DNA from 3 places in the Streptomyces sp. QH1-20 genome. Region 1 is predicted to be linked to each of the others. Evidence: riboswitches for the same ligand, from Rfam matches in the RefSeq annotation. Region 1 holds a riboswitch; each other region holds the start of a gene.

What was found. A riboswitch is a leader RNA that binds a small molecule or an ion and turns the genes downstream of it on or off. The one in region 1 is predicted to bind thiamine pyrophosphate.
Region 2: another riboswitch for thiamine pyrophosphate. It lies ahead of AB8O64_RS26125 (thiamine ABC transporter substrate binding subunit); the one in region 1 lies ahead of thiC (phosphomethylpyrimidine synthase ThiC).
Region 3: another riboswitch for thiamine pyrophosphate. It lies ahead of thiO (glycine oxidase ThiO); the one in region 1 lies ahead of thiC (phosphomethylpyrimidine synthase ThiC).

Annotation. Positions count from the first base shown of each region.
Region 1 covers NZ_CP166299.1:4,114,740-4,124,228, reverse strand. Annotated here, with positions in the region: gene AB8O64_RS18495 (LacI family DNA-binding transcriptional regulator) at 371-1,483, shown strand; gene AB8O64_RS18490 (metallophosphoesterase) at 1,884-2,960, shown strand; gene AB8O64_RS18485 (hypothetical protein) at 3,147-4,049, shown strand; gene AB8O64_RS18480 (ester cyclase) at 4,247-4,681, opposite strand; gene thiC (phosphomethylpyrimidine synthase ThiC) at 4,821-6,578, opposite strand; TPP riboswitch at 6,572-6,708, opposite strand; gene AB8O64_RS18470 (YibE/F family protein) at 6,762-8,099, shown strand; gene AB8O64_RS18465 (SsgA family sporulation/cell division regulator) at 8,281-8,727, opposite strand; gene AB8O64_RS18460 (DUF5326 family protein) at 9,376-9,489, opposite strand, start outside.
Region 2 covers NZ_CP166299.1:5,722,895-5,732,383, reverse strand. Annotated here, with positions in the region: gene AB8O64_RS26135 (ABC transporter ATP-binding protein) at 1-966, opposite strand, end outside; gene AB8O64_RS26130 (ABC transporter permease) at 967-2,580, opposite strand; gene AB8O64_RS26125 (thiamine ABC transporter substrate binding subunit) at 2,652-3,734, opposite strand; TPP riboswitch at 3,730-3,835, opposite strand; gene rlmN (23S rRNA (adenine(2503)-C(2))-methyltransferase RlmN) at 3,874-4,980, opposite strand; gene AB8O64_RS26115 (phosphatidate cytidylyltransferase) at 5,079-6,161, opposite strand; gene frr (ribosome recycling factor) at 6,161-6,718, opposite strand; gene pyrH (UMP kinase) at 6,888-7,667, opposite strand; gene tsf (translation elongation factor Ts) at 7,830-8,666, opposite strand; gene rpsB (30S ribosomal protein S2) at 8,762-9,489, opposite strand, start outside.
Region 3 covers NZ_CP166299.1:2,234,712-2,244,200, forward strand. Annotated here, with positions in the region: gene metF (methylenetetrahydrofolate reductase [NAD(P)H]) at 1-257, opposite strand, end outside; gene thiE (thiamine phosphate synthase) at 415-1,080, opposite strand; gene AB8O64_RS09950 (Rv2175c family DNA-binding protein) at 1,181-1,546, opposite strand; gene AB8O64_RS09955 (NAD(P)/FAD-dependent oxidoreductase) at 1,649-2,818, opposite strand; TPP riboswitch at 3,048-3,160, shown strand; gene thiO (glycine oxidase ThiO) at 3,157-4,356, shown strand; gene thiS (sulfur carrier protein ThiS) at 4,353-4,592, shown strand; gene AB8O64_RS09970 (thiazole synthase) at 4,600-5,394, shown strand; gene pknB (Stk1 family PASTA domain-containing Ser/Thr kinase) at 5,661-7,628, shown strand; gene AB8O64_RS09980 (deoxyribonuclease IV) at 7,656-8,555, shown strand; gene AB8O64_RS09985 (sulfite oxidase-like oxidoreductase) at 8,655-9,278, opposite strand; gene bfr (bacterioferritin) at 9,432-9,489, shown strand, end outside.

The DNA of each region.
Region 1 (9,489 bases):
ACTGCACACCTTAAGAGGATTGCCCCGGGCGGCGTCCAGCATCGCGTGCGAGTGCCGCACTCGGCGGCCACGGCCCGCCCCTATCCGCGCGGCACGGCTTCACGCTCCGGGGGAGCGCTCCCTTTTTCCCCGTGCGCCGGTGGCGGGCGCCGTGGCGCGCATCCCCCGTGAAGGTGAGTTGAGACCTCTTCGAGACCTGAACCATTCATGAGAGGCGGAGAGACGAGAGGCGCGCGGCCCCTTATCCACACCCCCAACTGGCTTTGTTTCCATGGTCATTACAGGGAATCGGTCGTGCAGAAACGTGCCTGTCAACAGCGAAAACCGGATCCCCGCCAACGGACCAACCGAGCCCTACTATCGGCTCGCCATGACAGCAGCAGGGAAGCACCAGGTGAGCCGGACTGACCTCTCCCGCAGAGGCAGCCGACAAGGCCGTGCGGGTATCCGGGACGTGGCCGCCGCCGCCGGGGTGTCGATCACGACCGTCTCCGACGCGCTCAACGGCAAGGGCCGGCTACCGGACGCGACCCGCCGCCATGTCCGCGAGGTCGCCGACCGGCTGGGCTACCGCCCGTCGGCCGCGGCCCGCACCCTCCGCACGGGCAAGTCCGGTCTCATCGGCCTGACCGTGACCACGTACGGGGATGAACCTTTCACCTTCACCGAGTTCGCGTACTTCGCCGAGATGGCCAGGGCCGCCACCTCCGCCGCCCTCGCCCGCGGCTACGCCCTGGTCATCCTGCCCGCGACCTCCCGGCACGACGTGTGGTCCAACGTCGCCCTCGACGGCACCGTCGTCGTCGACCCCTCCGACCACGACCCCGTGGTCACCGACCTGGTCCGCCAGGGCATCCCCGTCGTCTCCGACGGCCGCCCCGCCGGCACCCTCCCCGTCACCGCCTGGGTGGACAACGACCACGAGGCGGCCGTCCTCGGCATCCTCGACCACCTGGCCGCCGCCGGCGCCCGGCGCATCGGGCTGCTCACCGGCACCACCACCGACACCTACACCCGGCTCTCCACCACCGCCTATCTGCACTGGTGCGAGCGGGTCGGCCAGGACCCGGTCTACGAGGAGTACCCCGCCCACGACCCCTGCGCCGGGGCAGTGGCCGCCGACCGGCTGCTCGCCCGCCCCGACCGGCCCGACGCCGTGTACGGACTGTTCGACCCCAACGGCACCGACCTGCTCGCCGCCGCCCGCCGCTACGGGCTGCGGGTGCCGGACGACCTGCTGCTGGTCTGCTGCAGCGAGTCCACGGTCTACGCCACCACCGAGCCGCCCGTCACCACCCTCTCCCTCAAGCCGCGACGCATCGGCACGGCCGTCGTCCAGCTCCTCATCGACGCCATCGAGGGACTCGACACCGGACGGCCGGTGGAGCAGGTCATACCGACGGAGCTGATCGTGCGCACCTCCTCCGAGCGCCGCCCGCCGCGCACCACCGTCAGTCCCCCGCGCGGCCCCGCCACGCCCTGACCGCAGCCGGTCAACCGAGAACACGAGCCGGTCACCCGAAGCCCTGAACGGTCAACCCGAGCACCAGGGCCGAACCACCGGACCACGGACGAAAACGGAGCGCCACGAGCCGAGCGGAACGCCGTGACAACGGCGTATATCGGCCACGGCAGGGATCCGTCAGCCACAGGAGAGGTCCGTCACCAACCCCAGGACGGCTTCTCCGGGCCCCCACCGAGGGGCGCGAACGACTCAATTGGGGAGAAATGACCGGCGTCCTCGCACGCCCTCCTCGATTGACAGCCCCTGGTGCGTGCACAAGCCACGACGGTCATTCCTATGATGGGCGCACGACACCACGGACCGCCGTCGACCAGGCAAGGTCCACAAGGTGCACGGCGGCGCGATGGTGGAGGGGTCGATGACTCAGGGGGCCGGTCAGGGACCCGTACGGACCACGGCGGCGGTGCCGCCCTTCCCCGGGTACGCCGCGCCGCCTCCCATGCCCGCGTACGCCCACACGGAGCCGCCCGCGGAGTACCCCCCGGGCTACACCCCGACCGCACGCGACCTGCCGGTCATCAGCCGCAGTGCCGTCCCGCGGGACGTGCCGACCGTCAAGCTGACACCGATCGCCGACCCGCAGGCGGCGGCGCCCGTGCCGGGCGGCCTCGGCCCGCTGTACGTCGTCGGCGACGTCCACGGCTATCTCGACGAGCTCTACGCGGCGCTCGCCGCCGAGGGGCTCATCGACGCGAACGGCCAGTGGGCCGCGGGCAACGCCCGGCTGTGGTTCCTCGGCGACTTCACCGACCGCGGCCCGGACGGCGTCGGGGTCATCGACCTCGTCATGCGGCTGTCCGCCGAGGCCGCGGCCGCCGGCGGCTACTGCAAGGCCCTCATGGGCAACCACGAGCTGCTGCTCATCGGCGCCAAGCGGTTCGCCGACACCCCCGTCCAGTCCGGCGCCGGCACCGCCTCCTTCCAGGCGGCCTGGCTGCTCAACGGCGGCCAGCGCACCGACATGGAGCGGCTCGAGGACCACCACATGCAGTGGATGTCCCGGCTGGACGCGATGGCCGAGGAGGACGGGCACCTGCTCGTGCACTCCGACACCACCGCCTACCTCGACTACGGCGACTCCATCGAGGCCGTCAACGACGCCGTCACCGAGGCCCTGCAGCGCAACGACCCGGACGAGGTCTGGGACCTGTTCCGCAAGTTCACCAAGCGGTTCGCCTTCCGCGACGACGAGGCCGGCCCGATGGCCGTGCGGGAGCTGCTGGACACCTACGGCGGCGGCCGCATCGTGCACGGCCACAGCCCCATCCCCTATCTGCTCGGCGAGGTCGGCACCGAGGACGAGGACGGCGAGGAGGGCGGCGGCCCGGTCGTCGACGGCCCGCACCTGTACGCGGACGGGCTCGCGGTCGCGATGGACGGCGGCGTCACAATGGCCGGAAAGCTACTGGTGGTGCAACTCCCGCTGGGTGCCTGAGGGTTCAGTGGGCCGGCACACGGGCAGGTAGGGGGTTCCACTGGCGCGGGGTAATTCGGCAAACTCTCTGTCACCTCGCGACAGAACGGCTCTACCATCGGCTTATCCGTAGCAGGCTCTCCTCCGTTTCCGCCCACAGCCGGTGCAAGCCGGCAACGAGGCCCTACGGAGCATCGGGGGATGCACATGAACAGCGCTCCGCACCTGCTGGCCGAGGACCGCCCGGAATTCGAGCGCGTCCTCGACCAAGCGTTGCGTACCGCAGACCATGACCCGGAACTGGCCGCCGCGATAGGACAGCGGCTCGACGCAGAACAGCTCCGCACGATGGCGCGGAGCGCCATGGCCGCGATCGCGGCCTGTGCGGCGACCGAATACCAGAGCTTTCTGAAGGCGCGCGAAGAACTGCGCGCGCCCTCCAATGCCGCCCAGCCCCAGCCGGTCGGTACCGTCCCGCGCGGCGCCGACGGCGGCGGTGGCGGGGTCGCGCACCTCACCGTCGTCGGCGAGGTGTCCGAGGCGGCGGGTGCGGGCGCCGGCGCGGTGCTCGCCGTGCTCGCCCCGGTCCTCGCCGGGATCGCGGCGCTGCTCTTCCTCCTCGTCGGCTATGTCCTGCGCACGGTCGCGTCGAACGAGGCCGTGGCGGACCCGATGGTCACCGTCGGCTGGTGGTTCGCCGGCCTCACCGTCGCCGGGGTGTTCGTCGCCATGGCCGCCATGCTCGTCACCGCCCTGCGCAACGGCTCGGGCCTGGCGCAGGACGCGCGCGGCCTCCGGCTGAGCGAGGACGCCGAGCGGGCGCGCGACGCCTGGCGGCAGGCGTTGCTGGAGCGCGGCATACTGCCGTTCCTGCGCGAGTCCCTCGCCAACGCCCCGCTGGCACCACCCACGCCGCCCGCCCCGTCGCCCGCTACGCCGACGCCCCCGCCCCGGGCCCGCGACCCCCACAGCCGTACGCCGAACCTCGGCTACTCCCGTCCCGGCTTCTCCAGCCCGGACGACGAGTCCTCGCCCAGCCCCCGCCCGGGCTACTCCCGCCCCGACTTCACCAGCCCCGATTACGGCGGCCCGGACCACCGGCCGGACTGACCGGGGCCCTCCGGGGTTTTTCCTCCCCCCACCCACGGGAGGGGGCGGGTCGGAGCGGGCCTGTTGTTCGGGCGTAAAGCGAAGCAGCCCGGACAACAGGCCCGCGGAGGCCCGACACCGCACCTGAGCAGCCCCGCGCAGTGGACACCGCCCCGCGCAGCGGGAAACGGCGCCACGCCAGCGGCAGCGGACACCGCTCAGGACGGCACGTCGGGCAGCAGCCCCAGCTGGCCGAGGAAGTCCATCTGGTCGAAGTAGAGCCGGTAGCTGACGATCCGGCCGTCCTTCACCGTGGCACAGTCACAGCCCCGGATCCGGATCTCCCTCCCCGTCGCCGGCAGGCTCTCTCCCGAGGGCAGCACCAGCGGGCCGGTGTTCTTGCCCCGGAAGAACCCCTCGTCGATCGCGGTGTCCCCCGCCTCGTACTTGGTCAGCGAGTCGAACGTGGCCTCCGGCACCGCTTCCGTCATCTGACGCCAGTACGCGGTGATGTTCTCCCGCCCCCGGATCTCCCCCTGGTCCGGCGTGACGGCGACGGCATCCTCCGCGTAGCAGTCCGCGACGACCTCGAGGTCCACGGCCGTGGTCACTGCCTCGGTGAGCCGGTCCATGGTTTCGCGCGCCTGTCCCATGATCCACCTCCTGGTCCCGTACGGGCCCTCTCCGATTTTCCCATAGGTGGAGCAAACGGGATCTATCGAACGAAGGGCGCGGGACGAGGGAGGGCCACCGCACAGCGCGCAGCAGCTCTCCCCCACCCAGGTGGCGTGGTCAGTCGGCCAGCGGCAGATAGACCCTGTTGCCGCTCGCCGCGAACTCCTTGGACTTCTCCGCCATACCGGCCTCCGGGTCGACGGCCAGGTCCCCGCCGTGCTCCCGCCGGATGTCCTGCGAGATCTTCATCGAGCAGAACTTGGGCCCGCACATGGAACAGAAGTGCGCGGTCTTCGCCGGCTCCGCCGGAAGCGTCTCGTCATGGAAGGCGCGGGCGGTGTCCGGGTCGAGGGCCAGGTTGAACTGGTCCTCCCAGCGGAATTCGAAGCGCGCGTCGGACAGCGCGTCATCCCATTCCTGCGCGCCCGGGTGCCCCTTGGCGAGGTCCGCCGCATGCGCGGCGATCTTGTACGTGATGACGCCGGTCTTCACGTCGTCGCGGTCCGGCAGGCCCAGGTGCTCCTTCGGCGTGACGTAGCAGAGCATCGCCGTGCCCCACCACGCGATCATCGCCGCGCCGATACCCGAGGTGATATGGTCGTACGCGGGCGCGACATCGGTCGTCAGCGGGCCGAGCGTGTAGAACGGCGCCTCCTCGCAGATCTCCTGCTGGAGGTCGATGTTCTCCTTGATCTTGTGCATCGGGACGTGCCCGGGGCCCTCGATCATCGTCTGCACGTTGTGCCGCTTGGCGATCGTGTTCAGCTCGCCGAGCGTCTTCAGCTCCGCGAACTGCGCCTCGTCGTTGGCGTCCGCGATCGAGCCGGGGCGCAGCCCGTCGCCGAGGGAGTACGTCACGTCGTAGGAGGCGAGGATCTCGCAGAGCTCCTCGAAGTTCTCGTACAGGAACGACTCCTTGTGGTGCGCCAGGCACCACGCGGCCATGATCGAACCACCGCGCGAGACGATGCCGGTCTTGCGGCGGGCGGTCAGGGGGACGTAGCGCAGCAGCACGCCCGCGTGGACGGTCATGTAGTCCACGCCCTGCTCGGCCTGCTCGATGACCGTGTCCTTGTAGATCTCCCAGGTCAGTTCCTCGGCCTTGCCGTCGACCTTCTCCAGCGCCTGGTAGAGCGGCACGGTGCCGATCGGCACGGGGGAGTTGCGCAGCACCCACTCGCGCGTGGTGTGGATGTTGCGGCCGGTGGACAGGTCCATGACCGTGTCGGCGCCCCAGCGGGTCGCCCAGGTCATCTTCTCGACCTCCTCCTCGATGGAGGAGGTGACGGCGGAGTTGCCGATGTTGGCGTTGACCTTCACCAGGAACTTCTTGCCGATGATCATCGGCTCGATCTCCGGGTGGTTCACATTGGCCGGAAGCACGGCCCGGCCCGCCGCGATCTCCTCGCGGACGGTCTCGGGAGAAACGTTCTCCCGCAGCGCCACGTACTCCATCTCCTCGGTGATCTCACCGCGGCGGGCGTACGCGAGCTGGGTCACGGCGGCGCCCGAGCGGCCCCGGCGGGGCAGCCGGGGGCGGCCGGGGAAGACCGCGTCGAGGTTCTTCAGACCCCCGCGCGGCGAGGTGTGCTTGAGCCCGTCGTCCTCCGGACGCATCGGGCGGCCCGCGTACTCCTCGGTGTCGCCACGGCCGACGATCCAGTTCTCCCGCAGCGGCAGGAGACCGCGCCGGACATCGGTCTCGACGGCCGGATCGGTGTACGGGCCGGACGTGTCGTACAGCCGTACGTCCTGGCCGTTGGTGAGGTGGACCCGCCTGACCGGGACCCGAAGGTCCGGCCGCGAGCCGGTCACGTAGTCCTTGTGCCAGCCGATCCGGCCGGTTTCGGACGTGCGTGCATCCTGCGAGGTCATGAGACCAGACTCCCTACGCCGGCATTACCCGGTAACAGGTTCGGCGGTCGGCGCAGCGGCTTCCGTACGACGTGCATACGGAGGTCAGCGCCCTCTCAGCCCGGTGCTCCGAGCTCCCGCGATTGCAAAGGTGGCACCACGCTAGCGCTTCCCCCGTCCGGAGGACCAGTGGGGCTTGCGATGATGCGTGGCGTGACCAGCTCAGACCGCAGTTCCCAGTCCCACTCGCATTCCCACGCGCACAGCCACGGCCCGGCCGCCCCCGTCTCCGCCCATCTGCGGAAGGTGATCGCGGCGGTGCTGATCCCCTTCGCCGTCGCGGTGGTGGCCGGTCTGATCGTGCTCTGGCCCGGTGGCGCGCCCTCGCACAAGCCCTCCGGGCTTGGTCTCGACCAGCAGACCCGGGCGGGCCGGGTCGTCAAGATCGAGGAGGTTGATTGCGCCAAGGTGGGCGCCCTGCCGCAGCAGCAGCAAAAGCCCGGCCAGGGCGGTTCCGGTGCGCCGGCGCCCCCGCCGGGATCCTGCGAGACCGCGACCATCGAGGTCGCCGAGGGCCCGGACAAGGGCAAGACCTTCACCGAGATCGTGCGGCCGGACTCCTCACGCCGCTACTCCGTCGGCCAGAAGGTGGTGCTCGCCCACGCGCCGAAGGCCCCGGAGAATCTGCGGTATTCGGTCACGGACGTGGACCGGACGATGCCGATGGTCATCCTCGCCGCGCTGTTCGCACTCGCGGTCGTGGTCGTCGGACGACTGCGCGGTCTCTTCGCGCTGATCGCCCTGGTCATCAGCTTCGGCGTGCTGACGATGTTCATCCTCCCGGCGATCCTCCAGGGCTCGAACCCGCTGTTGGTCGCCGTGGTCGGCGGCAGCGCGATCATGCTCATCGCGCTCTACATGTGCCACGGCCTCTCCGCCCGGACGTCCGTGGCGGTGCTGGGGACACTGACGTCGCTGGTGGTCATCGGACTGCTCGGCTCCCTGTTCATGGACTGGGCGCATCTGACGGGCAACACGGACGACCAGACGGCTCTGGTGCACGGCCTCTATCCGCAGATCGAGATCCAGGGTCTGCTGCTGGCGGGGATCATCATCGGTTCGCTGGGTGTGCTCGACGACGTGACGGTGACGCAGACCTCGGCGGTGTGGGAGCTGAAGGAAGCCGACCCGAGCGCGAGTTGGCGCAAACTGTATGGATCCGCCATGCGGATCGGCCGGGACCACATCGCTTCGGTGGTCAATACGCTGGTGCTGGCGTACGCGGGTGCGTCGCTGCCGCTGCTGCTGTTGTTCACGATCGCGGACGCCGGAGTGGGGGCCGTCGCGACCAGCGAGCTCGTCGCGGAGGAGATCGTACGGACGCTGGTGGGCAGCATCGGGCTGGTGGCCTCGGTCCCGGTGACGACGGCCTTGGCGGCACTTGTCGTCAGCGCCGACCGTCAGTCGGGGAAGGGCAAGGCCAAGGGGAAGCCCGGGGCGCGCACCGGGGGCAAGGGCGGCAGGCGCCGCCGCGCGAAGTGACGGGACGGGGCTGGGCGGAGCCAGGACGGGACGAGGACGGGGCGGATCCCTGCCACCGGGCCTGTCCCGGCGACCGAGCCGACCTCGATGGGCCCGGCGACCCCGATGGGCTGGCCTGCCCCGGTTCCTGACGGTCCCGATCTCCTGACGGGTCCGCCGGGAGGGCAGCCGGCCGGGGGCTCTAACCGGCGTTCTGCCCCTCGGGATTACCCGCCAGGATGCTGTCGAGGGCGGCGGCCAGCTCGTAGTCGAAGTCCGCGACGGAGCGCTCCTCACCGAGCGGGGCGATGCGGTCGGTCCGGTCGAGGAAGGCCACCAGGGCGGCGGCCCCGGCCCGGAACAGCGCGCCTTCGCCGCCCACTTGCAGCCGGATGAAGACGTCGGACAGGTGCTCGGCGGAGGCGGGGGAGATGTGCACATCGCCTTCGCCGGATGGCTGGCTCAGCCCGTCGAGCAGCAACTCCCGTGCGAACGCCCAGGTCACAGGCGCGTCGCCGGGAAGGTGGAAGGTGAACTTCACCGCGTAGGGGTCGCTGCTGTCGTAATCCAGCGCCACCGGGATCCGGAAGGACAGCTCCTCGGAAACGAGGAACGTCATGATCACTTCCGCCTGAACTGTTTCGCGCATCGCCCAATGTCCCGTCTATGTCGGTTTTGGCCGGGATTGGATCCCCATGAACCTATTGGCGCCATAGTCTGACAACAACGCCTACCAGACCACAAGGAGTGATTTTTCAGATACTGATAGAGATCGTGAGTGAGCATACGAGCTTCCTGACTCTGGAGCGTAGCGACTCGACTACGGGGTGGAGTCGATCCCGGAGATTCCACAGTTGAGAAATCGCCAGAGTCGCCGGATCCATTGACGCCGAACCGGGACGGGTCCGGGTAGTCGACAAAGGCGGCGGCAAGCGCGTGACGAGGGCGTATTCCCTTGCCCCGCGCTCCGGTTGACATCACAGCGGGGTGGGTCCGCGGCGGAGCAGAGGGTACTTCTCACGCACACTGTGCCGCATGGAGGGATATACCGGGAAGAGGGAGGGATGATCCCGCTAGTCCGCTTCGTCGAGTTGACTCCGTGTGACGGATGGGTCGCGTCGGGCGGAAGACCCGAGGCGGCGCGCGGCAGATGGGCGTAAGCCAGAAAACGGAAAAACCCGCCTCGCGAGTTAATCGCGCGGCGGGATTGCCGTGGTGTCGGAGGCGGTCCGACGCCGACCCGGGCGGGCGTGCCGGGCCGGTCGGGAACGGCCGGGTGGACGGCCGGGTGGGACGCCTACCAGTCGCCCTTCGAGGACGAGGAGGACGAGGTGAACTTCTTGACGACGAGGACCAGAGCGCCGATCAGCGCCGCGAGCAGCAGCAGCTTGAAGGCGAAGGTGAGCACGAA
Region 2 (9,489 bases), 1.6 Mb from region 1:
CAGTTCGCACGCCGCCTCCAGCTCCGGCCCGTTCGGGGGCCGCAGCAGCACCACGACATGGTCGCCCCGGAACGTCCGGCCGGTGACGGTGCACGGCAGCCCCTCCCCCGCGGGCAGCAGCCGCACCCCGGCGGGGCGTACGAGCAGCCTGCACGGGCCTTGCCGCGTTCCCGCCGGCACCGGCACGCTCCCCCACACGGTGTCGGCCCGCTCACCGGCGACTGTGCCCTCGACCACGTTGTCGAAGCCGAGGAAGCGGGCCACGAACTCCGACGCCGGCCGCTGCCACACCTCCAGCGGCGTCCCGGCCTGGGCGATCCGCCCGTCGCGCATCACCACGACCCGGTCGGCGAGCGCGAAGGCCTCCCCCTGGTCGTGGGTGACGGCCAGCACCGTGGTGCCCAGCCGGCCGAAGAGCTGCCGCAGCTCCACCACGAGGCGCTCGCGCAGGCTCCGGTCGAGCTGGCCGAGCGGCTCGTCCAGCATCAGCAGCCGCGGCCGCGGCGCGAGCGCCCTCGCCAGGGCCACCCGCTGCTGCTCACCGCCGGACAGCGCCGCGACGGACCGCCGCTGCGCGCCCGGCAGGCCCACCATGTCGAGCAGCTCCGCGACGCGGCGCTCCGCCTCCGCGCGCCCGACCTTGCGCATCCGCAGCCCGAAGCCGACGTTGCCGCCGACGTCCCGCTGCGGGAAGAGCTGGTGGTCCTGGAACATCAGGCCCACCCCGCGCCGGTGCACGGGCACCCCGCCCTGGTCGGCGCCGGAGAGGAAGACCCGCCCAACGTCCGCGTGCTGCAGCCCCGCGACGACCCGCAGCAGCGTGGACTTCCCGCTGCCGCTCGGCCCGAGCACACACACCGTCTCGTGCTCGGCGACCTGAAGGTCGACCGCGTCCAGGGCCGTACGCCCGCCGAAGCGGACCGTGACGTTGTCCAGGCGCAGCAGATCCTGTCGCAGCCCGTGCATCTAGAACTCTCCCGAACGGTCGGTGCGGATGCGCTCCAGTACCAGCAGCGCCGCCGCGCACACCAGCATCAGGATCGTGCTGAGGGCCATGGCCTGGCCGTAGTTCAGTTCCCCGGGGCGGCCGAGCAGCCGGGCCACGGCCACCGGCAGGGTGGGGTTGTCGGGGCGGGCGATGAAAACGGTCGCCCCGAACTCGCCCAGCGACACGGCGAACGCGAACCCCGCCGCCACCGCCAGGGCCCGTCCGACCAGTGGCAGGTCCACTTCGCGCCACGCGCGCAGCGGGGACGCCCCGAGCACCGCGGCGGCCTCGCGCAGCCGCGCGTCCACCGCGCGCAGCACGGGCAGCATGATCCGGACGACGAAGGGCACGCCCACCAGGGCCTGTGCCAGGGGGACCAGGATCCAGGACGAGCGCAGATCCAGCGGCGGCTCGTCCAGGGTGATCAGGAAGCCGAAACCGACGGTCACCGCGGAGGTGCCCAGCGGCAGCATGAGCAGCGCGTCGAAGCCGCGTACGAGCCGTCCCGCCCGCCGGGTCAGCGCGGCGGCGGCGAGCCCGCCCACGACGACGGCGATGCCGGTGGCGGCCAGCGCGTAGGCCAGGGAGTTCCCGATGGCTTCCAGAGGGGCGACGACGAAGGTGCCGCCGTTGTCCTCCGCGGAGGCCAGGGCGCGGTAGAAGGCCAGACCGTATCCGTCGGGCCCGTCGAAGGAGCGCAGGACGAGCACGACGAGCGGCACCAGGATCAGCAGCGCCACCACGGCCAGCACGGACGCCAGGAGCGCCCATTGGGCGGCTCCCCGCGGGCGGCGGGAGGTGTGGGCGGCGTCGACCAGCTTCAGCGCCGATTCCCGCCGCCGTACCGTCCAGGCGTGCACCCCCAGCAGCACGGCCACGGCCACGAACTGAACGAGGGTGAGCACAGCGGCCGTCGGCAGGTCGAGCAGCCGCGCGGTCTGCTGGTAGATCTCCACTTCCAGGGTGGCGTAACGGGGGCCGCCGAGGATCTGGACGACGCCGAAGGAGGTGAAGGTGAAGAGGAAGACCATGAGGGCGGCGGCGGCCACGGAGGGCGCGAGCGCGGGCAGCGTCACCCGGCGCCAGGCGGCGAGGCGCCCTGCGCCCAGCACCCGGGCCGCCTCCTCCTGACGGGGGTCGAGCTGGGCCCAGAGGCCGCCGACGGTCCGGACGACGACGGCGTAGTTGAAGAACACATGGGCCAGGAGGATCGCCCAGACCGTGGTGTCCAGGCGCATCCCCCACAGCTCGTCCAGCAGCCCGCCGCGTCCGAGCAGCGCCAGGAAGGCCGAGCCGACCACGACGGTCGGCAGGACGAAGGGGACGGTGACCACCGCCCGCAGCAGCTGTTTGCCGGGGAAGTCGAAACGGGCGAAGACATAGGCGCCGGGGAGGGCGAGGGCGAGGGTCAGGGCCGTGGAGGCGAGGGCCTGCCAGGTGGTGAACCACAGGACGTGGCCGATCCGCTCGTCGCCGAGCACTTCCCCGACCCGGGCGAACTGCCATCGTCCGCCGTCCTTGAGCCCCCGGGCCACGATGGCGGAGACCGGGTAGGCGAAGAACAGCGCGAAGAAGGCGACCGGCAGGGTCATCAGCCCGAGCCGGACCGCCGTCTGCCGGGAGGGCCTCTTCGGTCGCTTCGGGACGTGTCGCTTGGGTGCGTCTACTTCAGGACGAGCGAGGACCATGCCTTGACCCACTGGTCGCGGTTCTTGGCGATCTTCTCCGGGGCGAGGGTCGCGGGATCGGTGATCTTGGCACCGAACCTGGTGAATTCCTCGGGCAGCGCGGCGTCCTGGTTCGCCGGGTTGACGAACATCTGGAGCGGCAGGTCCTCCTGGAACTTCTTGCCCAGCAGGAAGTCGATCAGAGCCTGGCCGCCCTTGGTGTTCTTCGCGCCCTTCAGCAGCCCGGCGAACTCGGTCTGCCGGAAGCAGGTGCCCGTCGCGACGCCGGTCGGCCCCTCCTTGGGCAGCGGCTTCGCACCGAGCACCTCGGCGGGCGGGCTGGAGGCGTAGGAGACGACGAGCGGCTTGTCGCCCTTGGCCTTCTTGCCCGCGGCGGAACCGGAGAAGCGGTCGTTGTACGCCTGCTCCCAGCCGTCCACGACCTCGACGCCGTTGGCCTTGAGCTTCTTCCAGTAGTCCTGCCAGCCGGCGTCGCCGTACTTGGCGATGGTGCCCAGCTGGAAGGCGAGACCGGGGGACGAGGTCGCCGCGTTCTCGGTGACCAGGAGGTTCTTGTACTCCGGCTTGATCAGGTCGTCGAAGGACGCCGGCGGGCTGAGCTTGTGGTCGGCGAAGTACGCGCGGTCGTAGTTCACGCAGATGTCGCCGAAGTCGATGGGCGTGACCCGGTGCTCGGCGGCGTCGGCCTGGAGCTCCTTGGGGACCCGGTCCAGGCCCTTGGCCTCGTACGGGGTGAACAGGTCGTTGTCGAGCGCCCGCGACAGGAGGGTGTTGTCGACGCCGAAGAAGACGTCGCCCTGCGGGTGCTTCTTGGAGAGGATGGCCTGGTTGACGGCCGTCCCGGCGTCCCCGCTCTTGAGCACCTTCACCTTGTACCCGGTGGCCTGCGTGAACTCCTTGAGCACCGCGTCCGACGCGGCGAAGGAGTCGTGCGAGACGAGCGTGACGGTCTTCGAGTCGGAGGCGGAGTCGTCCGAGCCGCCGCAGGCGGCCAGCACGGGGACGCCGAGCGCGGCGACGACGGCCGCGCCGACGGCACGCCGGAAGGTGGTGTTCATGAGTGGGTTGACTCCCTACGCCGGTATGACCCGGATCAGGTCCGAGGGTCTGCGGCCTGTGCCGCACTCTCAGCGCTCTGCGCGCTCCCCTGTCGGATGTTCTTTTGTGCGAATTCTTCGCCTGGGCGAGTGGACAGTATCAGCGCTCGGCGGCGGCGAGCTGACCGCACGCTCCGTCGATCTCCTGGCCGCGCGTGTCACGCACGGTGACGGGCACGCCGTGCGCGGCAATCGCCTGGACGAACGCCCGCTCGTCCTCCGGGCGGGACGCGGTCCACTTCGACCCCGGGGTGGGGTTGAGCGGGATGAGGTTGACGTGCACGCGCTTGCCCTTGAGGAGCCGGCCGAGCAGATCACCACGCCAGGCCTGGTCGTTGATGTCGCGGATCAGGGCGTACTCGATGGAGATCCGGCGGCCGGACTTCTCCGCGTACTCCCAGGCGGCGTCGAGGACCTCGCGGACCTTCCAGCGGGTGTTGACCGGCACGAGGGTGTCGCGCAGCTCGTCGTCCGGCGCGTGCAGGGAGACCGCGAGACGGCACTTGAAGCCCTCGTCGGCGAAGCGCAGCATCGCGGGCACCAGGCCGACGGTGGAGACGGTGATACCGCGCTGCGAGAGCCCGAGGCCGTCCGGCTCGGGGTCGGTGAGACGGCGGATCGCGCCGACGACGCGCTTGTAGTTGGCGAGCGGCTCGCCCATGCCCATGAAGACGATGTTGGACAGCCGCGCCGGGCCGCCGGGCACCTCGCCGTCGCGCAGGGCGCGCATGCCGTCGACGATCTGGTGCACGATCTCGGCGGTCGACAGATTGCGGTCCAGCCCGGCCTGGCCGGTGGCGCAGAACGGGCAGTTCATGCCGCAGCCGGCCTGGGAGCTGATGCACATGGTGACCCGGTCGGGGTACCGCATGAGCACGGACTCGACCAGGGTGCCGTCGTGCAGCCGCCACAGGGTCTTGCGGGTGGTGTCGCTGTCGCACGAGATGTGCCTGACGACGCTCATCAGCTCGGGCAGCAGCTCGGCCGCGAGCTTCTCGCGGGCCGCCGCCGGGATGTCCGTCCATGCCGCCGGGTCGTGCGCGTACCGGGCGAAATAGTGCTGGGACAGCTGCTTCGCACGGAACGGCTTCTCGCCGATCTCGGCGACGGCCTCGCGGCGCTCGGCGGGGGTGAGGTCGGCAAGGTGCCGCGGGGGCTTCTTGGCCCCGCGCGGCGCGACGAAAGTGAGTTCTCCAGGTGCAGGCATGGTCCTACCAGTGTCGCAGACATACGGAGAGGGGCCCGCCGCCCTGTGGACGACGAGCCCCTCACCGAAGAAACCGCAGGTAGAACCCCTGTCGCGGCTCAGGTGCTACCGACGAAGACGACCAGCAGCAGCCACACCACCGGAGCGGTCGGCAGCAGCGAGTCCAGCCGGTCCATGATCCCGCCGTGGCCCGGCAGCAGGGCGCCCATGTCCTTGATGCCCAGGTCCCGCTTGATCATCGACTCGCCGAGATCGCCCAGCGTGGCACTGACCGCGACCGCGAGGCCCAGCAGCAGACCCTGCCACCACGCTCCGCCGTCGATCAGGAAGTGCGTGCACAGCGCGCCCGCCACCATGGCGAACGCCACCGCGCCGAGCAGCCCCTCGCGGGTCTTGCCGGGGCTGATGCGCGGCGCGAGCTTCTTCTTGCCGAACCGCCAGCCCACCGCATAGGCGCCGGTGTCGCTGACCACCGTGAGCACCAGGAAGGTCAGCACCCGCCAGGCGCCGTCGTCCGCGGCCAGCATCAGCGCCACGAAGGTGGCGAGGAACGGCACGTAGAAGGCCGCGAAGATGCCCGCCGTGACATCACGGAGATAGTCCTCGGGCGGCTCCGTCATGCGCCACACGAGCACCGCGAGCGCGGTGAAGGCCATGGCCACCCACGCGCCCTCGGCGCCGTTCACGAAGCCGGCGACGACCATGGCGGCGCCACCGACCGCGAGCGGCACCAGAGGTGCCCGGATGGCCTTCTTCTCGGCCAGCCTGGAGGTCAGCTCCCACAGCCCGACGACCACGGCCACCACGATGACGCCGAGGAAGACGGGCTTGTAGATGAACAGGGAGGCGAGGATGACGGCGCCGAGGCCGATACCCACCCCTATCGCTGCCCGCAGATCACGCCCGGCGCTTTTCTTCGCCGCGTTCGCCGTCTGGGGGGCAGCAGGCTCCTGCGGCCGGATGTCGGGCTCCTGTTCATCGCGGAACAGGGGGCCGCCGAAGTCAGCGGCCCCCTGATCACGGTCGTCCTGGTCTCCGCCTGCGTCGGGCACGATGGGCATGGGGCGAGTCTGCGCCGCATAGGCCGCCTCGTGCACAGGACCCGCCGGTACGGCGGGTCCCTGGTCGGTGGACCCCCAAGAGCCGACGCGCGGCGGGGCCCCCCAGGATGCGTCGTTCATCAGACCTCGAGGAGCTCGGATTCCTTGTGCTTGAGCAGCTCGTCCACCTGAGCGACGTACTTCTGGGTGGTGTCGTCGAGCTCCTTCTCCGCGCGGCGCACCTCGTCCTCGCCGGACTCCTTGTCCTTGACGAGCTTGTCGAGGAGCTCCTTGGCCTTGCGGCGGATGGAGCGGATCGAGATCTTGGAGTCCTCGGCCTTGGTCTTGGCGACCTTGACGAACTCCTTGCGGCGCTCCTGCGTCAGCTCCGGGAAGGTCACCCGGATGATGTTGCCGTCGTTGCTGGGGTTGACGCCCAGGTCGGAGTCGCGGATGGCCTGCTCGATGTTGCGCAGCGCGCTCTTGTCGAACGGGGTCACCACGGCCATGCGCGGCTCGGGAACCGAGAACGACGCCAGCTGGTTGATGGGCGTCAGCGCACCGTAGTAGTCCGCCACGATCTTGTTGAACATCGCCGGGTGCGCACGCCCGGTGCGGATCGCCGCGAAGTCCTCCTTGGCGACCACGACGGCCTTCTCCATCTTCTCCTCGGCCTCGAGGAGGATCTCTTCGATCACCACTTGCTCCTGGTGTTATCAGTAAGCAGAGCCTCGCCCCTGCGCGCGTCTTCTCCTGCACGGTGTCCGACCGGCAGGCAGTTGTCCATCCCCGTGCCGAGGTCTTCCCGCGGCCCGGAGTTGCCGCCCGGACCGGCACCTGGCCGGTACGGGCGGTTGTGCGAGCCCGTCAGGCCCGCGTGCTCTGGTCGCTCACCAGCGTGCCGATCTTCTCACCCTTGACCGCACGCCCGATGTTGCCCTCGGCGAGCAGCTCGAAGACGAGGATCGGCAGCTTGTTGTCCATGCACAGGGTGATGGCGGTGGCGTCGGCGACCTTGAGGCCGCGGGAGAGGACCTCGCCGTATTCGAGGGCGTCGAACTTCACCGCGTCGGGGTTCTTCTTCGGGTCGGAGTCGTAGACCCCGTCGACACCGTTCTTGCCCATCAGGATCGCCTCGGCGTGAATCTCCAGGGCGCGCTGGGCGGCGGTGGTGTCGGTGGAGAAGTAGGGCATGCCCATGCCGGCGCCGAAGATCACGACGCGGCCCTTCTCCAGGTGGCGCACGGCGCGCAGCGGGATGAACGGCTCGGCGACCTGGCCCATGGTGATGCCGGTCTGCACCCGCGTCTCGATGCCTTCCTTGACCAGGAAGTCCTGGAGGGCGAGGCAGTTCATGACCGTGCCGAGCATGCCCATGTAGTCCGAGCGGGCCCGGTCCATGCCGCGCTGCTGCAGCTCGGCGCCGCGGAAGAAGTTGCCGCCGCCGATGACGACGGCGATCTCGTAGCCCTCGCGGACGACCGCCGCGATCTCCCGGGCGATGGCGTGCACGACATCGGGGTCGACGCCGAGCCCTCCGCCGCCGGCGAAGGCCTCGCCGGACAGTTTCAGCATGAACCGACGGCGCTTGCCGTGGTCGGTGCTCTCGTCGTCGGCGGCCTGTGGGGCGTCCGCACCCTGATTCATTGGAGATCTCCTCGTGCACATACGAAGAAGGCCATTGCCGGATGGGTCCTTATCAGATCCCTGTACGGCAATGGCCTCCTCGTCACATCAGCGGCCGGCCGGTGGACGGTCGGCTGCGTACGACCCTAGCGGGTCGCAGGTCATTCGCGTCCTGCTGACGGCTCAGGCGCCGACGCGGATGCGCGAGAAGCGCTTCAGCGTGACACCGGCCTCGTCCAGGATCTTCTGGACGGTCTTCTTGTTGTCCTTGGCGAACGGCTGGTCCAGCAGCACGCTCTCCTTGAAGAAGCCGGTGACGCGACCCTCGACGATCTTCGGCAGGGCGGCCTCGGGCTTGCCCTCCTCGCGAGCGGTGGCCTCGGCGACGCGGCGCTCGTTGTCGACGACGTCGGCCGGGATCTCCTCGCGGGAGAGGAACTTCGGCGCGAACGCGGCGATGTGCTGCGCGACGTCCTTGGCGACCTCGGCGTCGGCCTTGTCGAGCTCGACGAGGACACCGACCTGCGGCGGCAGGTCCGCGGCCGTGCGGTGCATGTACGCGAAGACGAAGCCGTCGGCGAACTGCGCGAAGCGGTCGACGACGATCTTCTCGCCGAGGGTGGCGTTGGCCTCGTCCACGAACGCCTGGACGGTCTTGCCGGACTCGATCTCGGACGCCATGAGCGCCTCGATGTCGGCCGGGGCCGTCTTGGCGACGTGGGCGGCGAGCGCGTCGGCGACGGTGACGAACTTGTCACCCTTGGCGACGAAGTCGGTCTCGCACTTCAGCTCGACGATCACACCGGAGGTGTTGTCGTCGGCGATGACGGAGACGACGGCACCGTTGGAGGTGGTGCGGCTCTCGCGCTTGGCCACGCCCTTCAGGCCCTTGACGCGAACGATCTCGACGGCCTTCTCGACGTTGCCCTCGGCCTCGTCCAGCGCCTTCTTGCAGTCCATCATGCCGGCGCCGGTGAGCTCGCGGAGCTTCTTGACGTCAGCGGCGGTGAAGTTCGCCATTTTCGTGAATCTCTTCTCGAAAGTCGTTGTGACTACGGTGCACGACGGGGGCGGCGCGTCTCGCGCCGACCCCGTCATCTACCGCGACTGAGTGGTCAGGCCTGCTCGGCGTCCGCGGCCGGGGCCTCGGGGGCCTCGGCGGGAGCCTCGGCAGCGGCCTCGGCCGGCTTCTCGGCCTCGTCGGACTTCTTGTCGCCCTCGAGCAGGTCGCGCTCCCACTCGGCCAGCGGCTCGCCGGCGGCCTTGTCGGCCTTGGCGTCACCGGTGGCGGCACCGGAGCGGGCGATGAGGCCCTCGGCGACGGCGTCGGCGATCACGCGGGTGAGCAGCGTGACGGAACGGATCGCGTCGTCGTTGCCCGGGATCTTGTAGTCGACCTCGTCGGGGTCGCAGTTGGTGTCGAGGATCGCGACGACCGGGATGCGGAGCTTGCGCGCCTCACCGACGGCGATGTGCTCCTTCTTGGTGTCCACGATCCAGACGGCGCTGGGCACCTTCTGCATCTCGCGGATACCACCGAGGGTCTTCTCGAGCTTGGTCTTCTCGCGGGAGAGGACGAGCAGCTCCTTCTTGGTGAGGCCGGACGCGGCCACATCCTCGAAGTCGATGAGCTCGAGCTCCTTCAGGCGCTGCAGGCGCTTGTAGACGGTCGAGAAGTTGGTGAGCATGCCGCCCAGCCAGCGCTGGTTGACGTACGGCATCCCGACACGGGTCGCCTGCTCGGCGATGGCCTCCTGGGCCTGCTTCTTCGTACCGACGAACATGATGGAGCCGCCGTGCGCGACGGTCTCCTTGACGAACTCGTAGGCGCGGTCGATGTACG
Region 3 (9,489 bases), 1.9 Mb from region 1:
GTGAGGGTGGTGTCGGTCGCGATGCGCTCGGTCGCCCGCACGGTGCCCTCACGGGAGGAGCCGCCCGCACCATAGGTCACGGAGACGAATGTGGGCGCGACGGCCTCGATGCGGCGAATGGCGTTCCACAGCGTCCGCTCGCCCTTCTCGGTCTTCGGGGCCGCGAACTCGAACGAATACGACCGCTCGCCGCGGGCGAGTAGCTCACGCACGGTGTGCGCATGGTCTGTCCTGGTGGAAGCAGTGCCAAGGGCCATACCGGCAAGTTAACCAGCGGTGCGGCGGACGCCCCAACCAACGTTTTCGATATGCCCTTTTCGCCCGACCACTGTCCACACCTTGGACATTCCGTGGAAATATCGTGGGCGCTCCATGACCGTCCGCCCCTCGCGCCGCTGGTCACCCCGGGTGGGGTTACCCCGCGTAATCGCGCACGCGCCGCGCGAGCCGGGCCGCAGCCTCGCCCGGGTCGTCCGCCTCGGTGATGGCGCGCACCACGACGACCCGGCGCGCGCCGGCTTCGAGCACCTCGTCCAGATTGCCGGCGTCGATGCCGCCGATGGCGAACCAGGGCCGCCCGGGCCCCTCGGTCTCCAGGGACGCGGCGTAGCGCACCAGGGCGAGGCCCGGGGCGTGCCTGCCGGGCTTGGTCGGGGTCGGCCAGCAGGGGCCGGTGCAGAAGTAGTCGACGCCGGGCTCGGCGGCCGCGGCGGCCACCTCCGCCTCGGCGTGGGTGGAGCGGCCGATCAGTACGTCGTCGCCGAGGACGGCCCGCGCGGCCGGTACCGGCAGATCGCCCTGGCCGAGGTGGAGGACGTCGGAGCGGATGGCGTGCGCGACATCGGCGCGGTCGTTCACCGCGAGGAGCCTGCCGTGGCGGCGGGCCGCCTCGGCGAAGACGGCGAGGTGCTCCAGCTCCTCCCCCGCCTCCATGCCCTTGTCGCGCAGCTGGATGATGTCGACGCCTCCGTCACCGAGCACGGCGTCCAGGAACTCCGGCAGGTCGCCCTGGCGCTTACGGGCGTCGGTGCACAGATACAGCCGGGCGTCGGCGAGCCGCTCGCGTGCGGTGACGGACATTCGGTGGGTCCCCCCGGGTCGGCGGCGTACGGGCACGGGAGGCTCCCGTGCCCGTACGCCGGACGGTTTTCACTTCGCGTCTACGGCGCCTCGTGGCGTGTCAGACGGCGAGCGCCTGGGCGCGGCGCTTCACCTCCGTGCCACGATTCTCGCGCAGCGCCTGCGCGGGGGTCCCGGGCAGGGTCGGGTCCGGGGTGAACAGCCACTCCAGCATTTCCTCGTCGCTGAAGCCGTCGTCCCGCAGCAGCGTCAGGGTCCCGGCCAGGCCCTTGACGACCTTGCCCTCGCCGACGAAGTCGGCGGGCACCTGGAGCACTCGGTTCTCGCCACGGCGCACGGCGATCAGCTGGCCTTCCTTGACCAGCTGCCGGACGCGCGTCACCTCGACATCGAGAATTTCGGCGATGTCGGGGAGGTTGAGCCAGGCGGGGACGAGAGCATCGATCTTTGCGTCAATCTCGGTCACGGGACAAGCCTGCCATCTAGGACTGACAGTCGGTAGCCGGGTTGACCCGAGCCGGGCCCGGACAAGCCTGTCCGGCGATTCGCCGGACAGGCGAACGGCATGTCACAGAGCGGCGGACTTCAGCGGCACGGACGCGTCCGCGGCCTTCGCCCGGTCGATGGCCGCGCCGCGCTCGATGAGCTTGCGCCCCTGGGCCAGGTCGCGGGGCCGGCCCACGGCCAGCAGGGCCACCAGGACGCCCGCGCGCAGCCAGCACACCGTCCAGGCGGCGCCGGTGGGGTCACCGCGCCACAGGAGCTCGTCGGCGGCCGCGTGGTGGCCCGCGTACTGCACGAAGCGGCCGAACTGCTCGGACCAGAAGTAGGGCACCGGGTCGTAGACCGGGCTCTCGGCCGGGCCGTGGACGATGTTCGCGGCGACGGTCCGGGGGCCCTGGAGGGCGTTGTCCCAGTGGTGCACGAGCAGCCGCTCGCCGTAGCGCGCGGAGGGGAAGGACGCGCAGTCGCCTACGGCGTAGACGTCGGGCAGGGACGTGCGCAGCCGGTCGTCGGTGACGACGGAGTGGTCCGCCGCGAGTGCGATGCCGGAACCGGCCAGCCAGCCGGTCGCGGGCCGCGCGCCGATGCCGACGACCACCGCGTCCGCCGCGAGCCGGGTGCCGTCGGCCAGCAGCACCGCGCCCGGTTCCACGGCGGCCACGCGCGCGCCGGTCAGCAGCCGGGCTCCGCTGTCGGCGTACCAGCGGGACATGTGGACGGCGACCTCGGGCGGCATGGCGCCCGCCAGCGGCAGCTCGGCGGCCTCCACGACCGTCACCCGGCAGCCCGCCTCGCGCGCGGCGGTCGCGAACTCCGCGCCGATCCAGCCCGCGCCGACGGCCACCACGTCGTGCTGCCGGGCCAGCACCGGGCGCAGCCGCTCGGCGTCGTCGAGGGTGCGCAGCAGATGCACGCCGGGCATGTCCTCGCTGCCGGGCAGGGCGAGCGGCTCGGCGCCGGTCGCGATGACCAGCACGTCGTACGGCACGGTCCCGGCCCCGGTCTCCAGCAGGTGCTCGTCGGCGCGCAGGCCGGTGACCTCCCGGCCGAGTTCCAGCTCTATGCCGAGCGACTCGAAGTCCACCTCGAAGGCCGACCCCTCCGCCTTGCCGAGCAGGACGGCCTTGGAGAGCGGCGGCCGGTCGTAGGGCTGGTGGGGCTCGGCGCCCAGGACGGAGATCGCGCCGCGCCAGCCCTGCTCGCGCAGGGCGACGGCGGTCTGTACCCCGGCCATCCCGGCGCCGACGATGACGACCCGCTGCTCGGTGGAGGTCTTCGCTGCTTTCCCGTGCTCGCTCACCCGATCACTGTAGGGCTGCGGCCGGGCCGTACCGGAGCACCGGGTACGGAGACCTCTGACACAGCGTCACCGGGTTTGGCCGTCGGGGGCCGCGGAACGGTACGACGCTCCCCCGTCCGGCCGCCCTTCCGGTCCTTTCGCGGCGCGTACTAGGGTGGCCGTGCAAAGCACTCGCGGGAGCCCGGACGACCGGGCTGAGAGGGAGGCTGGACGGCCTCCGACCGTACGAACCTGATCCGGGTCATGCCGGCGAAGGGAGGAGCTGGACGCCCATGCACGCGTCTTCCACCATGCCTTTGAGTCGGGGCACGCCGTCGGACACCGTCTGCGACGTGCTCGTCGTCGGCGGCGGTGTCATCGGTCTCGTCACGGCGTGGCGCGCGGCGCAGCGCGGTCTGCGCACGGTCGTCGCGGACCCCGCGCCCGGCGGCGGCGCGGCCCTGGTCGCGGCGGGCATGCTCGCCGCCGTGACGGAGCTGCACCACGGCGAGCAGCGGCTGCTCGCCCTGAATCTGGCCTCCGCGCGGCGCTATCCGGCGTTCACGGCCGAGCTGGAGGAAGCGAGCGGCCAGGACACCGGCTACCGCGCCTGTGGCACGCTCGCCGTCGCCCTCGACGCCGACGACCGTGCCCATCTGCGTGAGCTGCACGCCCTCCAGCAGCGGTCCGGCCTGGACTCGCAGTGGCTGACGGGGCGCGAGTGCCGTCGGCTGGAGCCGATGCTCGCGCCGGGCGTGAGCGGTGGTCTGCGGGTGGACGGCGACCACCAGACCGATCCCCGGCGGCTCGCGAAGGCCCTGCTCACCGCCTGTGAGCGGGCGGGGGTGCGCTTCCACCGCGCGGAAGCGGTCCGCCTCGACGTCACGGCGGAGCGCGCCACCGGGGCTCATCTGGCCGACGGCACCCGGGTCGCCGCCGGGGCGACGGTGCTCGCCGCGGGGAGCCACAGCGGCCGTCTCGCGGGGATCCCCGAGCACGTCCTGCCCCCGGTCCGCCCGGTCAAGGGCCAGATCCTGCGGCTGCGGGTGCCCGGCCCGTACGCGCCCTTCCTCTCCCGGACCGTCCGGGCGGTCGTCCGCGGCTGCCCCGTCTATCTGGTGCCGCGCGAGAACGGCGAGCTGGTCGTCGGCGCCACGACGGAAGAGCTCGGCTGGGACACCACCGTGACCGCCGGCGGGGTGTACGAGCTGCTGCGCGACGCCCACGAGCTGGTGCCCGGCATCACCGAGCTGCCCCTGGTCGAGACCCGCGCCGGGCTGCGCCCCGGCTCCCCCGACAACGCGCCCCTGCTCGGCCCGACCGAGCTGCCCGGCCTCCTCACGGCCACCGGCCACCACCGCAACGGCATCCTGCTCACCCCGCTCACCGGCGAGGTGATGGCCGAGGTGCTGACCACCGGCCGGCTGCCCGAGACGGCCCTTCCCTTCTCCCCCCGACGCTTCTCGAACGCGCTCCAGGAGCTGCCCGCATGAACCCCACCGACCCCACCGACAGCCCCGCGGCCAACGTCGGCATCCACGTCAACGGCGAGCGCCGCGAGGTCCCCCGGGGGCTGACCCTCGACGGCCTCGTGGCCGCCCTGACCACCGCGCACGCGGGCGTGGCCGCCGCCGTCAACGAGACCGTCGTCCCCCGCGGCCAGTGGCCCGCCACGACGCTCGGCGACGGCGACCGCGTCGAGGTCCTCACCGCCGTGCAGGGGGGCTGATCCCCCCATGGCAGACGATCTGCTCACCATCGCGGGCACCGCGTTCTCCTCCCGGCTGATCATGGGAACGGGCGGGGCGCCCAGCCTCGACGTCCTCGAACGCGCGCTGCTCGCCTCCGGCACCGAGCTGACCACGGTCGCCATGCGCCGGCTGGACGCCGGTGTGCGGGGCTCGGTGCTCTCCGTCCTGGAGAAGCACGGCATCCGTGTGCTGCCGAACACGGCGGGCTGCTTCACCGCCGGCGAGGCGGTCCTCACCGCCCGGCTGGCCCGTGAGGCGCTCGGCACGGACTGGGTCAAGCTCGAAGTGATCGCCGACGAGCGCACCCTGCTGCCCGACCCGATCGAGCTGCTGGACGCCGCCGAGATCCTGGTGGACGAGGGCTTCACCGTCCTGCCGTACACCAACGACGACCCGGTCCTCGCCCGCAAGCTGGAGGACGTCGGCTGCGCCGCGATCATGCCCCTGGGCTCGCCCATCGGTTCCGGCCTCGGCATCCGCAACCCGCACAACTTCCAGCTGATCACCGAGCGCGCCAAGGTCCCGGTGATCCTCGACGCGGGCGCGGGCACAGCGTCCGACGCGGCGCTCGCGATGGAGCTGGGGTGCGCGGCGGTGATGCTCGCCTCGGCCGTGACCCGCGCCCAGGAGCCGGTCCTGATGGCGGAGGCCATGCGCCACGCAGTGCACGCGGGCCGCCTGGCCCACCGGGCGGGCCGCATCCCCCGCCGCCACTTCGCCGAGGCGTCTTCTCCTGCGGAGGGCTTGGCGGATTTCGACCCGGAGCGGCCGGCGTTCTGACGGGGCTCCGCCCCCCGGCCACCGACGGCGGGAGGCGCCGGGACGCGCAGGGGGGTTGGCGGGGCGTAAAGCGAGGCAGCCCCGCAACCCGGTAGCGGCCGGTGTGCCGCGCCGGAGCACCCCCGCCCCCGGGAGCAGCCCGGAATCGGGCAGCAACCCGATTTCGCAGGGGCAGCAGCCTGCCCAATGTCACTGTTCGGCTGCGGATGCCCGCCGCAGGCGCACCGCGTTCGACCTGCTCGTCGTGGCTCGTAGACTCGTGTGCCGTGGATACGACCCTGGGGGACCCGCTCGTCGGGCACGTGCTCGACAGCCGCTACCGCGTCGAGGCGCGGATCGCCGTCGGTGGCATGGCCACGGTCTACCGGGCCGTCGACACCCGGCTCGACCGTGTGCTCGCGCTGAAGGTGATGCATCCCGGCCTCGCCGCCGACGAGGCGTTCGTGGAGCGCTTCATCCGTGAGGCCAAGTCCGTGGCACGGCTCGACCACCCCAATGTGGTGGGCGTCTTCGACCAGGGCACCGACGGCGCCTATGTCTATCTGGCGATGGAGTACGTGGCCGGCTGCACACTGCGCGACGTGCTGCGCGAGCGCAAGGCGCTCCAGCCGCGTGCCGCGCTCGACATCGCGGAGCCCGTGCTGGCCGCGCTCGGCGCCGCGCATCTGGCCGGGCTGGTGCACCGGGACATGAAGCCGGAGAACGTGCTGATCGGCGACGACGGCCGGGTCAAGGTCGCCGACTTCGGGCTCGTGCGGGCCGTCGACACCAACACCACGACCGACAGCGGCTCCGTGCTGGGCACCGTGTCGTATCTCGCGCCCGAGCAGCTGGAGCACGGCACCGCGGACACCCGCGCGGACGTCTACGCCTGTGGCGTCGTCCTCTACGAGATGCTCACCGGTGCCAAGCCGCACACCGGCAGCACCCCCGCGCAGGTCCTCTACCGGCACCTCCACGAGGACGTGCCGCCGCCGTCGGCGGCCGTCCCGGGGCTGGCGGCCGAGCTGGACGCCCTCGTGGCCGCCGCGACCGCGCGCGACCCGGGGCTGCGGCCGGCCGACGCGATCGCGCTGCTGGGGCTGGTCCGCGGGGTGCGCGAGAGCCTGACCGACGAGCAGCTGGACGTGGTGCCGCCGCAGGCCGCGGACGGGGGCCGCGCCGCGGAGCCGGGCCCGGACCACGTCGGTTCCGAGGACCGTACGAGCGTGATCCCGCGGACCGCCGCGGCGCCGCCCGCGCCCGCCCCGGACGATCAGCTCAACCACACCACGCGGCTGGAGCACGTGCCCGCGCCGCCGCCCCCGCCGGTGCCCCCGGGCGACGTGCCGCGCCCGGGCCGGCCGCGGCCCCGGTGGGGGCTGATCGCCGCGCTCGCCGCCGTGCTGCTGGTGCTGGCGGGCTCGGGCGTCTGGTACATCAACTCCGGCCAGTTCACGAAGGTCCCGGCCGTCCTGGACATGACGCGGGAGAAAGCCGAGCAGGAGCTGCGCGCGGCCGGTCTCGGGGTGAAGGTCAAGGAGGAGGTCAGCGACACGATCGAGCGCGGTCATGTCATCTCCACCGACCCCGGGCCGGGCGGGCGCATCCGCAACACCGGCAAGGTGACGATCGTCCTGTCCAAGGGCCCCGCCAGGGCCGAGGTGCCCAATGTCGTGGGCATGCCCTTCGGCGCCGCGAAGCGGAAGATCGAGGCCGCGGGGCTGGCGGTCGGCGAGGTCGGCCGGCAGTTCAGCGGTGAGACCCCGCAGGACGCGGTGCTCGCGACCGACCCGAAGCCGGGCGTGGAGCGCCGGCCGGGCACGGCCGTCGCCCTGACCGTCAGCAAGGGCGAGGCACTGGACGTGCCGGACGTGAGCGGGCTGTCCATCGGCGACGCCACGTCCGCGCTGGAGGGCCGTGGCTTCAAGGTCAAGGTCGCGGACGACCCCGTCTTCTCCGACAAGGAGAAGGGCGCGGTGGCCGGCCAGTCCCCCGCCAGGGGCGAGCGGGCGGCCAAGGGCGACACCGTCACCATCACGGTCTCCAAGGGCAAGGAGATGGTCGAGGTCCCCGACGTCACCGGCCGCAGCGAGGCCGACGCCAAGCGGGCGCTGACCGCCGCGGGCTTCGCGGTGAAGGTGGACCGGCCGTTCCTCTTCCCCCGGGACTCGGTCGAGGGCCAGTCGGTCAAGGGCGGCGACAAGGCCCCCAAGGGCGACACCATCATCATCCGCCTCAAGGGCGGTCTCTGAGCCATGACCGAGGCCATGAACGACGCCATGAACGAGGCTGTGGACGAACTGCTGTCCGCGCGTACCCGTAACCCCGTCGGCGGCCATATCCCGGTGGCCGGCGGGCTGGCCAAGGTCGGTCTGCCGTACGCCCGGGAGATGGGCGCCGAGGCCGTGCAGGTCTTCGTCGCCAATCCGCGCGGCTGGGCGACCCCGGTCGGCAACGCCCGGCAGGACGAGGAATTCCGGGCCGCGTGCGCGGCCGAGTCCCTCCCCGTCTTCGTCCACGCCCCCTACCTGATCAACTTCGGGTCGCACACCGAGGCGACGGCGGAGAAGTCCGTGGAGTCGATGCGGCACTCGCTGCGCCGGGGGCGGGCGATCGGGGCGCGCGGCGTCGTCGTGCACACCGGCTCGGCGACCGGCGGCCGGCCCCGTCGCGAGGCCCTGGCGCAGGTCCACGAGCGGCTGCTGCCGCTGCTGGACGAGCTGACCCACGACGACGACCCGTGGCTGCTGCTGGAGCCGACGGCCGGTCAGGGCGCGTCCCTCTGCTCACTGGTGGCGGATCTCGGCCCGTACTTCGAGGCGCTGGAGCACCACCCCAAGCTCGGGGTCTGCCTGGACACCTGCCATGTCTTCGCGGCGGGTCACGACCTCGCCGAGACCGGCGGGATGAAGCAGACGCTCGACGAGCTGGTCTCCGTCGTGGGCGAGGGCCGGCTGCGGCTGATCCACGCGAACGACTCCCAGGAGGCCGTCGGCGCGCACCGGGACCGGCACGAGAACATCGGTTCCGGCCATATCGGCGCCGAGCCCTTCGCGGAGCTGTTCACGCACCCGGCGACCGAGGGGGTGCCGCTGACGATCGAGACACCGGGCGGCAAGGAGGGGCACGCCGCGGACGTGGCGCGGCTGAAGGAGCTACGGGACGGCTGCGCCGGCTAGGCGGTGTCCGGTGGCACAGGCACGCGGGGTCCGCAGGCCGTGTCGTCCGCACCACCGCTGCGCGGCGGTGTCCTCGAACGCCGGACGGGCTGGAAAGCGTCACAGCTCCGGGCCGTCGCCGGGTTCCTCCTGGTAGGAGTAGCGCTGTTCGCGCCAGGGGTCGCCGACGTTGTGATAGCCGCGCTCTTCCCAGAAGCCCCGGCGGTCGGCGGTCATGTATTCGACGCCGCGCACCCATTTCGGGCCCTTCCAGGCATACAGGTGCGGTACGACGAGCCGGACCGGGAAGCCGTGCTCGGCGGTGAGCGGTTCGCCGTCCTTGTGGGTGGCGAAAATGGTCTGCTCGGCGGTGAAATCGGCAAGCCGCAGATTTGAGCTGAAACCGTACTCGGCCCACACCATCACATGCGTGACCTCGGGTGCGGGCGGTGCGAGTTCGAGGATCGTCCGGGCCGAAACTCCACCCCATTCGGCGCCGAGCATGCTGTACTTCGTAACGCAATGCAGATCCGCGACGACCGTCGAATACGGCAGGGCGGAGAAGTCCTCATGGTTCCAGCAGTGCTTGTCACCGTCGGCGGTCGAACCGAAGACGCGGAACTCCCAGCGGTCGGCCTTGAACTTCGGCACCGGTCCGTAGTGCGTCACCGGCCAGCCGCGCTGGAGACGCTGCCCCGGAGGCAGCTGAAGATGTTCCCCTTTGCGGCTTTCCGACTGACCCATGGGTCCATGGTGTCAGACCTTCCGGTGTGGTGATGACCAGGGGTTCCGCTATTGGGGCAACTCCCACTAAGTGTGCACTTACTGGACGCTTTCGAGGGGCGGTGCGAGGATGCGGCCTACCTGCCAGTCATCCTCTTGGAAGGAGCCTCTGCAATGCAGGGCGACCCCGAGGTCATCGAATTTCTCAATGAGCAGCTGACTGCCGAGCTGA